3 regions of the Streptomyces sp. NPDC093089 genome follow, and region 2 is predicted to be linked to each of the others. Evidence: riboswitches for the same ligand, from Rfam matches in the RefSeq annotation. Region 2 holds a riboswitch; each other region holds the start of a gene.
What was found. A riboswitch is a leader RNA that binds a small molecule or an ion and turns the genes downstream of it on or off. The one in region 2 is predicted to bind cobalamin.

Region 1 (5,293 bases), on a different contig from region 2:
GCGGCGTGTCCCGGGGAGGTGTTCACGTCGCCGGTGCCCGATCAGATGGTGCGGGCCGCGGCGGCGGTGGACAGCGGGGCCGGGGTGTTGTTCGTCGTGAAGAACTACACCGGGGACGTGCTGAACTTCGAGATGGCGGCGGAGCTCGCGGAGGACGAGGGCATCCAGGTCGCGAAGGTGCTGGTCGACGACGACGTGGCGGTGACGGACAGCCTGTACACGGCGGGGCGGCGCGGGACCGGTGGCACGCTGTTCGTGGAGAAGATCGCGGGGGCGGCGGCCGAGGAGGGCGCGCCGCTGGAGCGGGTGGAGTCGATCGCCCGCCGGGTGAACGAGCGGTCGCGGTCCTTCGGCGTGGCGCTGAGCGCGTGCAGCACGCCCGCGAAGGGCAGTCCCACCTTCGACCTGCCGGACGGAGAGCTGGAGTTGGGCGTCGGCATCCACGGTGAGCCGGGCCGCGAGCGCCGGGCCATGATGACGTCGCGGGAGATCGCCGACTTCGCCGTGGACGCCGTCGTCGAGGACCTGGGGCCCACCGGTCCGGTGCTCGTGCTGGTGAACGGCATGGGCGGGACGCCGCTCCTGGAGCTGTACGGCTTCAACGCGGAGGTGCAGCGGGTGCTCACCGAGCGGGGCGTGCCGGTGGCGCGGACGCTCGTCGGGAACTACGTGACCTCGCTCGACATGGCGGGCTGCTCCGTGTCGCTGTGCGAGGTGGACGAGGAACTGCTGCGGCTGTGGGACGCGCCCGTACAGACGCCCGCCCTGCGCTGGGGCCGGTGAGCCGGGCCGTGGGGACGCCGGCGGGCGAGAGAGAGGGAGAGGGAGAGGTCATGACGGAGACGTTCGGTGCAGAGTTCCTGCTGCGCTGGCTGGCCGCGGTCGCCGAGGCCGTGGAGCGCGAGGCGGAACGGCTGACGGAGCTGGACTCGGCGATCGGCGACGCCGACCACGGCGCCAACCTCAAGCGGGGATTCGCCTCCGTGGCCGAGACGCTGGCCAAGGAGCCGCCGTCGACACCCGGCGCCGTGCTCACCACCGCCGGACGGCAGCTCATCTCCACGGTCGGCGGCGCGTCGGGCCCCCTGTACGGGACGCTGCTGCGCCGCACGGGCAAGGCCCTCGGCGAGGACGAGCGGTTCGACCGGGCGCGGCTCGCCGAGGCGCTGGGTGCCGGCGTCGCCGCCGTGTCCCAGCTCGGCGGGGCGCAGGTGGGCGACAAGACGATGCTGGACGCGCTGGTGCCGGCCGTGGAGGGCCTGCGGACCTCGTTCGGCGCGGCCTCCGCCGCCGCCGGGGAGGGCGCCGTCGGGACCGTACCCCTGCGGGCGCGCAAGGGCCGGGCGAGCTATCTCGGCGAGCGGTCGGTCGGGCACCAGGATCCGGGGGCGACGTCGTCGGCGCTGCTGTTCTCGACGCTGGCCGGGACCGCGCGCACCGAGGGGGCTTCGTGAGCGCGGCGGCCGATGGTTCGGCTGACGGCTCGGCGTCCGGTGCCTCCGCGTTCGTCGGCATCGTGCTCGTGTCGCACAGTGCGGCGGTCGCGGGGGCAGTGGCCGAGCTGGCGCGGGGGCTGGCGGGGGGCGGGAGGCTCGCGCCGGTGGCGGCGGCGGGGGGAACGCCGGACGGGGGTCTGGGGACGAGTTCGGAGCTGATCGCCGAGGCGGCGAAGGAGGTCGACCGGGGGGCGGGGGTGGCGCTCCTGGTCGATCTGGGAAGTGCGGTGCTCACGGTGAAGGCCTTGCTCGCCGAGGGGGACGAACTGCCCGCGGGTTCGCGGTTGGTGGACGCTCCGTTCGTCGAGGGCGCGGTCGCGGCGCTGGTGACGGCGAGCACGGGCGGAGACCTCGACGCGGTGGCCGCGGCGGCCTCGGAGGCGTACGCGTACCGCAAGGAATGAGCCCGCGCGGCGAGTGCGCGGAGTGACGGAGGGGGCGCGGCGGGTGGCGGCCGTGTTGTGATGCAGCAGGTCAACCCACTAATGTCGCAGGGCCTTGGTGTACGGGAAACCGGTGGAGTACCGGTGCGGCCCTCGCCACTGTGATCGGGAGGTCCGGCTCCACCCCCGCGGGTAACACCCTCGGGGAAGCCACTGGACCGCGGCGGGAGACCGTCTCGGTGTGGGAAGGCGGAGTCGGACGGCATGACCGTCAGCCAGGAGACCGGCCAGGGTGCGTTGTCCATCCACGAGGTGCTGGAGAGGTCTCCCGACCATGCATATAGCCGAGGGGTATCTGCCCCCCGCTCACGCCGCCGCCTGGGGCGTCGCGGCCGCCCCGTTCGTCGTCCACGGGGTCCGCGCGCTGACCCGCGAGGTGCGGTCCAATCCCGAGTCCACGCTGCTGCTCGGCGCCTCCGGCGCCTTCACGTTCGTCCTGTCCGCGCTCAAACTGCCTTCGGTGACGGGGAGCTGCTCCCATCCGACCGGTACGGGACTGGGCGCGATCCTGTTCCGGCCGCCGATCATGGCGGTCCTCGGCACGATCACCCTGCTGTTCCAGGCGCTGCTGCTCGCCCACGGCGGCCTGACCACGCTCGGCGCCAACGCCTTCTCGATGGCGGTCGTCGGGCCCTGGGCGGGGTACGGGACGTACCGGCTGCTGCGCCGGTTCGGTACGCCGCTGATGGTCGCCGTGTTCTTCGGCGCGTTCGTCGCCGACCTGTCCACGTACTGCGTCACCAGCGTCCAGCTGGCGCTCGCGTTCCCGGACGCCGGTACGGGGGTGCCGGGCGCGCTGGCCAAGTTCGGCGGGATCTTCGCGGTGACGCAGATTCCGCTGGCGGTGAGCGAGGGCCTGCTCACCGTGCTCGTGATGCGGCTGCTCAGCCAGTCGAGCAAGGGCGAGCTGACCCGGCTGGGTGTCCTTCCCCGGCCGCGGACCGCGCTCGACAAGGAGGCGGCCGCGCGATGAGCGTCAAGATCAGCCGTAACACGAGGATCAACGGACTGCTGCTGCTCGTCGTCGTCGCGCTCGCGGTGCTGCCGCTCGCGCTGGGTCTCGGCGACCACAAGGAGCAGCCGTTCAGCGGGTCCGACGGGGAGGCCGAGACGGCCATCACCGAACTCGATCCCGACTACGAGCCCTGGTTCAGCCCCCTGTACGAGCCGCCGTCCGGCGAGATCGAGTCGGCGCTCTTCGCGCTCCAGGCGGCCCTGGGCGCCGGATTCCTGGCGTACTACTTCGGCCTGCGGCGCGGCCGCCGGCAGGGGCAGGCGCGGGCCGCGGCGGCCGTGACCGGGGCGGACGGCGCGGCGGACGGGGACGGGGACGGGGCGGTCGGTGCGGCGGCCGTGACCGGGGCGGACGCTCCGGCGGCCAAGGCCGAGGCGGAAAGTACGCCGGCGGCGGACGAGGGCGGCGCGGGTGCCGCTGCCCCGCCCGTCGACGGGCGGGGCGTGTAGGCGCCGATGCTGCCCATCGACGCGGCCGCGCACAGCAGTCGCTGGCGCTCCCGCCATCCCGCCGAGAAGGCGCTGCTCGGTTTCGGTCTGACGCTGTGCGCGGTGGCCCTGCCGCCGTGGCCGGGTGCGGTGCTGGTGGCGGCGGTGACGCTCGGGGTGCTGCTCGGACCGGCCGGTGTGCCGGGCCGTCAGTTGTGGCGGGCGTTTCGCGTTCCGCTCGGCTTCTGTGTCACGGGCGCGGTCCCGCTGCTGTTCGAGGTGGGCGGGGCGCGGGGGATCGTGGCGCTGGCGCCCGGTGGCCCGGAACACGCGGGCGGGCTGCTGCTGCGGACGGCGGCGGCCTCGCTCGGGGTGCTGCTGTTCGCGTTCACGACGCCGGTGTCCGACGTGCTCCCCCGGCTGGTCCGGGCGGGGGTGCCGGCGCCGGTGGTGGACGTGGCGCTCGTGATGTACCGGATCATCTTCCTGCTGCTCGACTCGCTGTCCAGGATCCGGCAGGCCCAGGCGGCCCGGCTGGGGCACACCACCCGGGCCGCGACCTGGCGTTCGCTCGCGGGGCTCGGCGCCACCACGTTCGTCCGGGCCTTCGACCGGGCGCAGCGCCTGCAGTCGGGGCTCGCCGGGCGTGGCTACGACGGAACGCTGCGGGTGCTCGTGCCCGCGTGCGGGATCTCCCGCCGGTTCCTCGCGGCGACGGCCGTGCTGCTCGGGGGGCTCGTCGCCCTCACCCTCGTACTGGAAAGGTTCCTTCCGTGACGCCTCAGAACGCGACGACGCCCCGGGGCGCGACGCCCGTCGTGGAGCTGGTGGGGGCGGGGTACGCCTACGAGGACGGGCCGGCCGTCCTGTCGGGGGTGGACTTCGCGGTGGCGGAGGGGCGGGCCGTCGCGCTCCTAGGCCGCAACGGCAGCGGCAAGACGACGCTGCTGCGGTTGCTGAGCGGCGGGCTGCGGTGCGCGAGCGGGTCGCTGCTCCTGGACGGCGCGGAGGTGGCGTACGACCGCCGGGGGCTGACCCGGCTGCGGACCACCGTGCAGCTCGTGGTGCAGGACCCGGACGACCAGCTGTTCGCGGCCTCGGTCGGCCAGGACGTGTCGTTCGGGCCGATGAACCTGGGGCTGCCCGAGGAGGAGGTGCGGCTCCGGGTGCGCGAGGCGCTGGAGGCGCTGGACATCGTGGCGCTCGCGGACCGGCCGACGCACCTGCTGTCGTACGGGCAGCGCAAGCGGGCCGCCATCGCCGGCGCCGTGGCGATGCGGCCCCGGGTCCTGATCATGGACGAGCCGACGGCCGGCCTCGACCCGCACGGGCAGGAGATGCTCCTCGACGCCCTCGGGCGGCTCCGCGCGGCGGGCACGACCGTGGTGATGGCGACGCACGACGTGGACCTGGCGTTGCGCTGGGCCGACGAGGCGGCGGTCCTCGCCCCCTCCGGTCTCCGCACGGGTCCGGTCGCCGAGCTCCTCGCCGACGACGCTCTGCTCGCGAACGCCCGGCTCCGCCGCCCCTGGGGGACCGCCGTGGCCCGCCTCCTGCGCGAGCGGGGCCTGCTCGCCCCGGGCGCCCCCGAGCCCCGGACGCCGGAGGACCTGGACGCCTGGGTCGGGGCCGGGGCGTACGCGGCGGACGGCTCGCCTTCCTGAGCGGCGGCGGCCCCGTGGTTGCCGAGCAGCGCCTGTGGGTGCCAGCAGCGCCCGTGGGCGCCGAGCAGCACGCGTGGTCGCCGAGCAGCACGTGTGGATGCCGAGTGGCTCCCGCGGTCACCGAGCAGCCTCCGTGGTTACCGAGTAGTAGACGTCACGTCCCGAATCTTCTGCAACTAGTTGCATAACGACAGGGGGTCCCCTAGAACTGAGGTCGACGATCCTGCGCGAGGAGGCGCCCCCATGA
Region 2 (5,293 bases):
GGAGTCGGGGCGGGTGATCAGCCCGTGGGCGTCGAGGGCGGCGAGCCGCTCCTCGTACGGGCCCGCTCCGACGACGACCGCGCCGCGCCACGGCGTCAGCCGTACCTCCTCGGCGGGCAGCAGGGCGCGCAGCTGGGCGGCGGTGAGGCGGCCGAGGGGCGCGAGGACGTGGAGGGAGTCGGCGCCGAGGGGGCCGGGGGCGAGCGGCGGGGCGTGCACGGGCAGCGAGTCCGCCGGTGGTACGGGCTCCGCCGCGATGCCCGCGCGGTCGAGCGTGCCGGCCACGTCCGGGGCGTGGCCCTCGGGCAGCTCCCGCACCCGCCAGGCGCCGTTTCCGGCCGCGCGGGCGGCGTCGAGGAAGGCCCCGGCGGCGGCGAGCGCGGCGCGGGGCGCGTCGGCTCCGGCGACCAGCCAGGCCCGCCCGCCGACGTACAGACGCACGGCGCCCGGCTCTTGTACGGCGCCCGGCTCTCGTACGGCGTCCGGCTCCCATACGGCGCCCGGCTCCTCCCGCACCCCGGTCGGCCGCACTGCGACCAAGGTCACATCGCCGCCCAGGCCCGCCACGTCGGCGCGTCCGTCGTCGAGGACGAAGAGGAAGCGGCCGGAAAGCGCCGCCGCCCAGGGTTCGGCGCAGAGCAGGGAGTCCAGCTCGCGGGCCCACAACTGGACCTCGGGGCCGCCGAGTCCGTCGAGGCCGGCGGCCGGGGAGGCCACGATGTTGCGGACGCGCTCGTGGGTGGGGGAGGGCAGCAGGCCCGCCTCCGCGAGCAGCGCGGCGAGCTCCGCCCCGCACTCCTCCGCGAGGCCGCGCAGCTCCGCGTTCCCCCGGGAGGTGAGGCTGATCCGTCCGTCGCCGAGGGTCTCCGCCGCGACCGCCAGCGCCTCGACCTGATGATGAGTCAAACGACCTGCGGGCAGACGCAGTCGGGCCAGTCCGCCGTCGTCGGCGGCGTGCAGGCGCAGCGCCCCGGGGCAGGCGTCGCCACGGTCCCGAATGCGAGCTTCGTCCCGCGCGGGCGTCGAGGGTGGGGTGGGCGGCATGGCGGCGAGCATACCCACGGGGAACCGGGCCGCCACCGAGTGTGATCCGGCCGACTCCGCGGCCCGCCCCGCCCCGCCGACGCCACGATCTAGGATGCAGATCGGCATGGGGTCCCAGGACCCCGGGGAGGAAGCCCGGTGAGAATCCGGCGCGGTCCCGCCACTGTGAGCCCGTACCGGCGACGGTACGGGTGAGTCAGGAACTCCCCGCCGTCCACACGACCACCCGGGGCGCGGACAACCCCGAGGAAGGCCTGAGCTCGCCATGCTTCTGCTGCTGTCGCACTCCGACACCGACCTGCTCAGCGCCCGTGCGGCGAACGCCGGCTCAGCCGGCGGCCCGGTGGAGTACCGCTTCGCCAACCCCTCCCGGCTCCCCCTCGCCGACCTCCCCGGCCTCCTCGACGACGCCGAGCTCGTCGTCGTCCGCCTCCTCGGTGGCCTCCGCTCCTGGCAGGAGGGCATCGATGCCATCCGCGCCACCGGAAAGCCGGTCGTCGTCCTCAGCGGCGAACAGGCCCCCGACGCGCAGCTGATGGAGGCCTCCACCGTCCCCGTCGGCGTCGCCACCGAGGCCCACGCCTACCTGGCGCACGGCGGCCCGGAGAACCTGGAGCAGCTCGCCCGCTTCCTCTCCGACACCGTCCTCCTCACCGGCCACGGCTTCGAGGCCCCGGCCGCCGCCCCCACCTGGGGCCCGCTGGAGCGCACCCCGAAGCCCGTCGACGGTCCGACCGTCGCCGTGCTCTACTACCGCGCCCACCACATGAGCGGGAACACCGCCTTCGTCGGCGCCCTCTGCGACGCCGTCGAGGACGCCGGAGCCCGGGCGCTGCCGCTGTACGTGGCCTCCCTGCGCGCCCCCGAGGCGGAGCTGATCTCCGTCCTGAGCGGAGCCGACGCGATCGTCACCACCGTCCTCGCGGCCGGCGGCACCAAGCCCGCCGAGGCGCAGGCCGGCGGCGACGAGGAGGCCTGGGACGCGGGCGCGCTCGCCGCGCTCGACGTGCCGATCCTCCAGGCGCTGTGCCTGACCGGCTCGCGGTCCGCGTGGGAGGAGAACGACGAGGGCCTCTCGCCGCTGGACGCCGCCAGCCAGGTCGCTGTCCCCGAGTTCGACGGCCGGCTCATCACCGTCCCCTTCTCCTTCAAGGAGATCGACGAGGACGGCCTGCCCGCGTACGTCGCCGACGCCGAACGCGCGGCCCGCGTCGCCGGGATCGCCGTCCGGCACGCCCGGCTCCGCCACATCCCGAACGCCGAGAAGAAGCTGGCGCTCGTCCTCTCCGCGTACCCGACCAAGCACTCCCGCATCGGCAACGCGGTCGGCCTCGACACCCCCGCCTCCGCCGTCGCGCTGCTCCGCCGCCTCATCGCGGAGGGCTACGACTTCGGACCGGCCGAGGACCTCCCCGGCCTGGTCTCCGGCGACGGCGACGAGCTGATCTACGCCCTCATCGAGGCCGGCGGCCACGACCAGGACTGGCTCACCGAGGAGCAGCTCGCCCGCAACCCCGTCCGCATCCCGGCCGCCGACTACAAGCGCTGGTACGCGACGCTGCCCGCCGAGCTCCGCGAGCAGGTCGAGGAGCACTGGGGCCCGGCGCCCGGCGAGATGTTCCTCGACCGGTCTCGCAATCCGGAGGGCGACATCGTCCTCGCCGCCCTGCGGCGCGGGAACCTGCTGATCCTCATCCAGCCGCCGCGCGGCTTCGGCGAGAACCCGATCGCGATCTACCACGACCCCGACCTCCCGCCGTCGCACCACTACCTGGCCGCCTACCGCTGGATCGCCGCCCGCGCCGAGGACGGCGGCTTCGGCGCCGACGCCATGGTCCACCTGGGCAAGCACGGCAACCTGGAGTGGCTGCCCGGCAAGAACGCCGGCCTGTCCGCCGCCTGCGGCCCGGACGCGGCGCTCGGCGACATCCCGCTGGTCTACCCGTTCCTCGTCAACGACCCGGGCGAGGGCACCCAGGCCAAGCGGCGCGTCCACGCCACCCTCGTCGACCACCTGGTCCCGCCGATGGCCCGCGCCGACTCGTACGGCGACATCGCGCGCCTGGAGCAGCTCCTCGACGAGTACGCGCAGATCTCCTCCATGGACCCGGCGAAGCTGCCCGCGATCCGCGCCCAGATCTGGACGCTGATCCAGGCCGCCAAGCTCGACCACGACCTCGGTCTGGAGGAGCGCCCCGAGGACGACGGCTTCGACGACTTCCTGCTGCACGTCGACGGCTGGCTGTGCGAGGTCAAGGACGCCCAGATCCGCGACGGCCTGCACGTCCTCGGCGGAGCCCCGGAGGGCGAGGCCCGCGTCAACCTGGTCCTCTCGATCCTGCGCGCCCGCCAGATCTGGGGCGGCACGCAGGCGCTGCCCGGCCTGCGCGAGGCCCTCGGCCTCGACGAGTCGGCCGCCACCCGCACCACCGCCGACGAGGCGGAGGAGAAGGCCCGCGCGCTCGTCGAGGGCATGGAGGCCGCCGGCTGGTCCGTCGCCGCGATCGACACGGTCGCCGCCGCGTACGGCCCCGAGGTGCACGCCGTGCTGCGGTTCGCCTGTGAGCAGGTCGTGCCGCGCCTCGCCGCCACCACCGACGAGCTGGCGCACGCCGTGCACGCCCTGAACGGCGGCTTCGTCCCCGCCGGCCCGTCCGGCTCCCCGCTGCGCGGCCTGGTCAACGTCCTGCCGACCGGCCGGAACTTCTACTCCGTCGACCCGAAGGCCGTGCCGTCCCGGCTCGCCTGGGAGACCGGCCAGGCCCTCGCCGACTCCCTCCTGGAGCGCTACCGCACCGACAACGGCGAGTGGCCGACCTCGGTGGGCCTCTCCCTGTGGGGCACGAGCGCGATGCGCACCGCCGGCGACGATGTCGCCGAGGCGCTCGCCCTGCTCGGCGTCCGCCCGCTGTGGGACGAGGCCTCCCGCCGCGTGAACGGCCTGGAGCCGATCCCGCCGGCCGAGCTCGGCCGCCCGCGCATCGACGTCACCCTGCGCATCTCCGGCTTCTTCCGGGACGCGTTCCCGCACGTCATCGGCCTCCTCGACGACGCCGTGCGGCTGGTCGCCGGTCTGGAGGGCGAGTCCGCCGAGGACAACCACGTCCGGGCGCACGCGCAGGCCGACCTCGCCGAGCACGGCGACGAGCGGCGCGCCACCACCCGCATCTTCGGCTCCCGCCCCGGCACGTACGGCGCGGGCATCCTCCAGCTGATCGACTCGCGCGACTGGCGCACCGACGCCGACCTCGCCGAGGTGTACACGGTGTGGGGCGGGTACGCGTACGGACGCGGGCTCGAAGGGCGCCCGGCGCGCGCCGAGATGGAGACCGCGTACAAGCGGATCGCGGTCGCCGCGAAGAACACGGACACCCGCGAGCACGACATCGCCGACTCCGACGACTACTTCCAGTACCACGGCGGCATGGTCGCGACCGTGCGCGCGCTCAAGGGCACCGCGCCCGAGGCGTACATCGGCGACTCCACCCGCCCGGAGACCGTCCGCACCCGCACCCTCGTCGAGGAGACCTCCCGGGTCTTCCGCGCCCGCGTGGTCAACCCGCGCTGGATCGAGGCGATGCGCCGCCACGGCTACAAGGGCGCGTTCGAGCTGGCGGCGACCGTCGACTACCTCTTCGGCTACGACGCCACGACCGGCGTCGTCGCCGACTGGATGTACGACAAGCTGACGCAGGAGTACGTCCTCGACCCGGCGAACCAGGCCTTCCTCAAGGAGGCCAACCCGTGGGCCCTGCACGGCATCGCCGAGCGGCTCCTCGAAGCCGAGTCCCGCGGCATGTGGGAGAAGCCGGACCCGGAGACCCTGGCCGCCCTGCGCCAGGTGTTCCTGGAGACGGAGGGCGACCTGGAGGGGTCGGACGAGGACTGAGCCCCGTCCGGGGCCGGGGGCGCCCGGGACGGACGGCGCTGCTCTCCGGACAGGACCCGGCCGGGACCGGGGGTGCCGTGCCGGTCAGGACGCCCCCCGACTCCCCACCCTTGCCGGGGCCGGCTCCAGTGCGAGACGACGGCCCCGGAAACCCTCTCTCAGCCGCCGGTCGTGGCTGACCACGACCAGCGTGCCCGGGTACAGCGCGAGCGCGGCGTCGATCTCCTCCACCAGGCCGGGAGCCAGGTGGTTGGTCGGCTCGTCGAGGAGCAGCAGACCGGCGGGTGAGGTCACGAGCCGGGCCAGCTCCAGCTTGCGGCGCTGGCCCGCCGACAGGAGACGCACCGGGGTCGCGAGATC
Region 3 (5,293 bases), on a different contig from region 2:
TCATGCCGGGCAGGCCGTCGCCGCAGAGGTCGCGGCCGAACTGCAGCTCCGCCTCGACGGCTTCCCTGAGCATGTCGGTGACCTGCTGCTGGAGGGCGTCGTCGAAGAGCTCCGGCTCCTCCTTGCGGACGGTGTCCACGACCTCGAAGGCGAAGTTCATGTGCATCGTCTCGTCGCGGAAGACCCAGTTGGTGCCGGTGGCCAGGCCGTGCAGCAGACCGCGGGACCGGAACCAGTACACGTACGCGAAGGCGCCGTAGAAGAACAGGCCCTCGATGCACGCCGCGAAGCAGATGAGGTTGAGCAGGAAGCGGCGGCGGTCGGCGGCCGTCTCCAGCTTCTCGATCTTCTCGACCGAGTCCATCCACTTGAAGCAGAACTGCGCCTTCTCGCGGATGGAGGGGATCTCCTCGACCGCGTCGAACGCGGCGGCGCGGTCGTCCGGATCGGGCAGGTAGGTGTCGAGCAGCGTCAGGTAGAACTGGACGTGCACGGCCTCCTCGAACAGCTGGCGCGACAGGTACAGGCGCGCCTCCGGGGAGTTGATGTGCTTGTAGAGCGTCAGCACCAGGTTGTTCGACACGATCGAGTCGCCCGTCGCGAAGAACGCGACCAGACGGCCGATCATGTGCTGCTCACCGGGGGTGAGCTTGGCGAGGTCGGCGACGTCCGAGTGGAGGTCGACCTCCTCCACCGTCCACGTGTTCTTGATCGCGTCCCGGTACCGCTCGTAGAAGTCCGGGTACCGCATCGGACGGAGGGTCAGCTCGAAGCCCGGGTCGAGGAGGTTCTTGCGTTCGGTGGTGCTCATTACTGGCAGGCCTCGCAGGACTCGGGGTTTTCCAGGGAGCAGGCGAGGGCGTCCGCGTCGGAGACCGCCTGCTGGACGGGGATGGGGGCGGCGGTCGCCGTCGACGCCTGCGCGGCGCGGGCGATCCGGGTCGCCGGGCGGGAGCGCAGGTAGTACGTCGTCTTCAGACCCTGCTTCCAGGCGTACGCGTACATCGACGACAGCTTGCCGATCGTCGGCGTCTCCATGAACAGGTTCAGCGACTGCGACTGGTCCAGGAACGGGGTGCGGGCCGCCGCCATGTCGATCAGGCCGCGCTGCGGGATCTCCCACGCCGTGCGGTACAGCTCGCGCACCTCGGCCGGGATCCAGCCGAAGCCGGCCACCGAACCGCTGGCGTCGCGGAGCGCGTCCCGGGTCTGCGCGTCCCACACGCCGAGCTTCTTCAGCTCGTCGACGAGGTACGAGTTGACCTGGAGGAACTCGCCCGACAGCGTCTCGCGCTTGAAGAGGTTCGAGACCTGCGGCTCGATGCACTCGTACACGCCGGCGATCGAGGCGATCGTCGCGGTCGGCGCGATGGCCAGGAGCAGGCTGTTGCGCATGCCGACGGCGGCGATCCGCTCGCGCAGCGCGGCCCAGCGCTCCGGCCAGTTGAGCTCCACGTCGTAGTGGTCGGGGTGCAGCACGCCGCGGGCGGTGCGGGTCTGCTCCCAGGCCGGCAGCGGGCCGCTGCGCTCGGCGAGGTCGGCGGAGGCCTCGTACGCGGCGAGCATGATCCGCTCGGCGATACGGGTGGACAGCGCGCGCGCCTCGGCGGAGTCGAACGGCAGCCGCAGCTGGAAGAAGACGTCCTGGAGGCCCATCGCGCCCAGGCCGACCGGCCGCCAGCGGGCGTTGGAGCGCCCGGCCTGCTCGGTCGGGTAGAAGTTGATGTCGACGACCCGGTCGAGGAAGGTGACGGCCGTGCGGACGGTCTCGTCGAGGCGCTCCCAGTCGATGTCGCCGCCGGTGACGAACGCGCCCAGGTTCACCGAACCGAGGTTGCAGACGGCGGTCTCGCCGTCGTTCGTGACCTCGATGATCTCGGTGCAGAGGTTCGAGGAGTGGACGACGGTGCCGGGCTCGGCGGTCTGGTTCGCGGTCCGGTTGGACGCGTCCTTGAAGGTCATCCAGCCGTTGCCGGTCTGGGCCAGGGTCCGCATCATCCGGCCGTACAGGTCGCGGGCCGGCATCGTCTTGCGGGCCAGGCCCTTCGCCTCGGCGGCGCGGTAGGCGGCGTCGAACTCCTCGCCGTACAGGTCGACGAGCTCGGGCACGTCCGACGGCGAGAACAGCGACCAGTCGGCGTCCGCGTTGACGCGGCGCATGAACTCGTCCGGGATCCAGTGCGCCAGGTTCAGGTTGTGCGTGCGGCGCTGGTCCTCGCCCGTGTTGTCGCGGAGCTCCAGGAACTCCTCGATGTCCGCGTGCCAGGTCTCCAGGTAGACGGCGGCGGCACCCTTGCGGCGGCCGCCCTGGTTCACCGCGGCGACGGAGGCGTCGAGGGTCTTCAGGAACGGGACGATGCCGTTGGAGTGGCCGTTGGTGCCGCGGATCAGCGAACCGCGGGCGCGGATGCGGGAGTAGGAGAGCCCGATGCCGCCGGCGTGCTTCGACAGGCGCGCGACCTGGTGGTAGCGGCCGTAGATGGAGTCCAGCTCGTCCTGCGGGGAGTCCAGGAGGTAGCAGGAGGACATCTGCGGGTGGCGGGTGCCGGAGTTGAAGAGCGTGGGGGAGGACGGCAGGTAGTCCAGGCGGCTCATCAGCCCGTACAGCGCGGCGACCTCGTCGAGCGCGCGGACGCTGTCGTCCTCGGCCAGGCCGCTGGCGACGCGCAGCATGAAGTGCTGCGGGGTCTCGATCACCTTGCGGGTGATCGGGTGGCGCAGCAGGTAGCGCGAGTAGAGGGTGCGCAGGCCGAAGTAGCCGAAGCGGTCGTCGGCGTCCCGGTCGATCAGGGTGTCGAGCCGGTCCGCGTGCAGTGCGACGAAGGCGGCGGTGCGGTCGGCGATCAGGCCCTCGCGGTGACCGACGGCGACGGAGGCGGAGAAGGAGACCGCGCCCTGGTCGGCCGCCTCGTCGGCGATGGTGATCGTCAGGAGCCGGGCGGCGAGCCGGGAGTACGCCGGGTCCTCGGCGATCAGGCCCGCGGCCGCCTCGGTGGCCAGCTCGCGCAGTTCCGCCTCGTCCGACGCGGCGCTGCGGCCGCGCAGCGCGGCGGCGGCGATCTTGCCGGGGTCGGTGTCGGGGAGATCGGCGGTGAGGTCGGTCAGGGTCCGCAGCAGCACGGTCCCGGGGCCGTCGCTCTCGACCGCGGAAGCCTCGGCCGAAGCCGGATCGGCGGGCGCGATGGTCACGTGGGGGCTCTCCCTCGCTCGGCTCGGGGCCGCGACGGGGAAGGCGGGCAGGGGGGCGTCCGTCATGCCGGACGCGCCGTGTCCACCGGCCCACTCCGCGAGGCCCGGAAGTCAGTGGCACCCGGAACGGAAGGACCGGGCGCGCTGCCGCAGGTCCTCGGACTCACTCCGTACGAAACCGCACGAAGCACACCGTTGCGGGACAGTTCCGGATTCGCGCCGGATTCCCCTGCGTCGACAGCGAGGATGAGCATACATGTGGGGGGCACCGCTGACGGCACCCCCCACATGTTGTGTCGGTCGTGGGGCTACAGCTCCAGCGCGTACGTCCGCAGCGCGTGGCCGGGGATCGGCTCCCAGTCCCGATCGGGGGTGCGGACGAAGCCGAGCCGCTCGTAGATCCGGTGCGCCGCGACCATCTTCGCGTCCGTGGAGAGCACCAGCCGCGCGCAGCCGGGGAGGGCCCGCGCCCGGTCCGCGCAGGCGCGTACGAGCGCTTCTCCGACGCCCCTGCCGCGGGCCGCGGGCGCGACCACCAGCATCCGGAACTCGGCCTCGCCGGCGACCGCGATGTCCGCCCAGGTGGTGCCTCCGGCGGCGAAGGTCACCCCGCCGACGATGCCGCTCTCCGGGTCGGCGGCGACGAGCACCTCGCTCTCGCGGGCCCGCCGGGCCGTGTCGCGGAGCACGGCCAGGTAGAAGTCGTCCTCGCCGTGGAGCAGCAGCCCGTCGTTCAGATAGGTGAGTCCGGTGAGATCGCCGAGCTCCTCGTACTCCTCGGGCCGTACCGCCCTGATCACGATGTCCATGAGGGCAGTCTGCCCCCACCGCGCGCGAAAGGGGCCCGGGATCTCCCGGGCCCCTCCTGTGCGCGTGCGCGGGGTCAGTGCACCGAGGCGCCGACCTTCGCGCGGTCCGACGAGCCGGTCGCGGCGTCGCCGGCGTCCGCCGTGTAGTCCTCGGGCGAGGTCTCGTCGACGCCCTCGGGGGCCTTGACGGCCTTGAGGACGAAGGTCAGGACGACCGTGACGACGACGTTGAGGACGAAGGCGGTGAGGCCGATGTAGCCGATCTCGCCGATGCCGGGGATCTCGGCGGAGGAGCCGCCGAAGTGCTTCTGGGTCGGGCTGGCGACGCCGTACGCGGCGACGGTGCCGTAGACCATGCCGACGGCCCAGCCGGCGAGCAGCGCCCAGCGGTGGAACCAGCGGGTGAACAGGCCGCCGACGAGGGCCGGGAAGGTCTGCAGGATCCAGATGCCGCCGAGCAGCTGGAAGTTGATCGCGACCGTCTTGTCCATGGTGAGGACGAAGGCCAGCGCGCCGACCTTCACCAGGAGCGAGACCAGCTTGGAGACCTTGGTCTCCTGCGCCGGGGTCGCGTCCGGTTTGATGAAGTCCTTGTAGATGTTCCTGGTGAACAGGTTGGCCGCGGCGATCGACATGATCGCGGCCGGGACGAGCGCGCCGATGCCGATCGCGGCGAAGGCCACGCCCGCGAACCAGTCCGGGAACATGGTCTCGAAGAGCTGCGGGATGGCGAGCTGGCCGTTCTTGACCTTGATCCCGGCGGCGATGGCCATGAAACCGAGCAGCGCGAGCAGGCCCAGCATCAGGGAGTACAGCGGCAGGATCGTGGTGTTGCGGCGGATGACGTCGCGGCTCCTCGACGACAGCGTCGCCGTGATCGAGTGCGGGTACATGAAGAGCGCGAGCGCCGAGCCGAGCGCGAGCGTCGCGTACGTCCACTGGCCGGCCTCGCCGGGGACGAGCGTGCCGCGCGGCTTGCCGGTCGCCGGGTTGGTCTGCGCGTAGGCCTCGCCGGCCTTGGCGAAGATCTCGTCGAAGCCGCCGAGCTTGATCGGGATGTAGATGATGGCCACGGCGATGACGATGTAGATCAGGGTGTCCTTGACGAAGGCGATGAGCGCGGGCGCGCGGAGCCCCGAGGAGTACGTGTAGGCCGCGAGGACGCCGAAGGCGATGAGCAGCGGCAGGTCCTTGATGAACCAGTGGGTGGTCTCGCCGCCGCCGACGCCCATCACGTCCAGGACGGCCTGGATGCCGACGAGTTGGAGCGCGATGTACGGCATGGTGGCGAGGAT

Region 1: it holds a riboswitch for cobalamin, as region 2 does, so the genes downstream of both, ACIQFX_RS21340 (energy-coupling factor ABC transporter permease) here and cobN (cobaltochelatase subunit CobN) in region 2, are expected to answer to the same signal.
Region 3: it holds a riboswitch for cobalamin, as region 2 does, so the genes downstream of both, ACIQFX_RS34480 (ribonucleoside-diphosphate reductase subunit alpha) here and cobN (cobaltochelatase subunit CobN) in region 2, are expected to answer to the same signal.

The regions. Positions count from the first base shown of each region.
Region 1 covers NZ_JBIVPA010000008.1:412,996-418,288, forward strand. The annotation lists gene dhaK (dihydroxyacetone kinase subunit DhaK) at 1-783, shown strand, start outside; gene dhaL (dihydroxyacetone kinase subunit DhaL) at 834-1,454, shown strand; gene ACIQFX_RS21335 (PTS-dependent dihydroxyacetone kinase phosphotransferase subunit DhaM) at 1,451-1,900, shown strand; cobalamin riboswitch at 1,979-2,186, shown strand; gene ACIQFX_RS21340 (energy-coupling factor ABC transporter permease) at 2,214-2,912, shown strand; gene ACIQFX_RS21345 (energy-coupling factor ABC transporter substrate-binding protein) at 2,909-3,403, shown strand; gene cbiQ (cobalt ECF transporter T component CbiQ) at 3,410-4,159, shown strand; gene ACIQFX_RS21355 (ATP-binding cassette domain-containing protein) at 4,156-5,046, shown strand; gene ACIQFX_RS21360 (FAD-dependent oxidoreductase) at 5,290-5,293, shown strand, end outside.
Region 2 covers NZ_JBIVPA010000001.1:317,259-322,551, reverse strand. The annotation lists gene ACIQFX_RS01555 (cobalamin biosynthesis protein CobG) at 1-1,056, opposite strand, end outside; cobalamin riboswitch at 1,136-1,271, shown strand; gene cobN (cobaltochelatase subunit CobN) at 1,310-4,933, shown strand; gene abc-f (ribosomal protection-like ABC-F family protein) at 5,018-5,293, opposite strand, start outside.
Region 3 covers NZ_JBIVPA010000019.1:64,295-69,587, reverse strand. The annotation lists gene ACIQFX_RS34485 (ribonucleotide-diphosphate reductase subunit beta) at 1-811, opposite strand, end outside; gene ACIQFX_RS34480 (ribonucleoside-diphosphate reductase subunit alpha) at 811-3,189, opposite strand; cobalamin riboswitch at 3,320-3,484, opposite strand; gene ACIQFX_RS34475 (GNAT family N-acetyltransferase) at 3,498-3,998, opposite strand; gene mctP (monocarboxylate uptake permease MctP) at 4,073-5,293, opposite strand, start outside.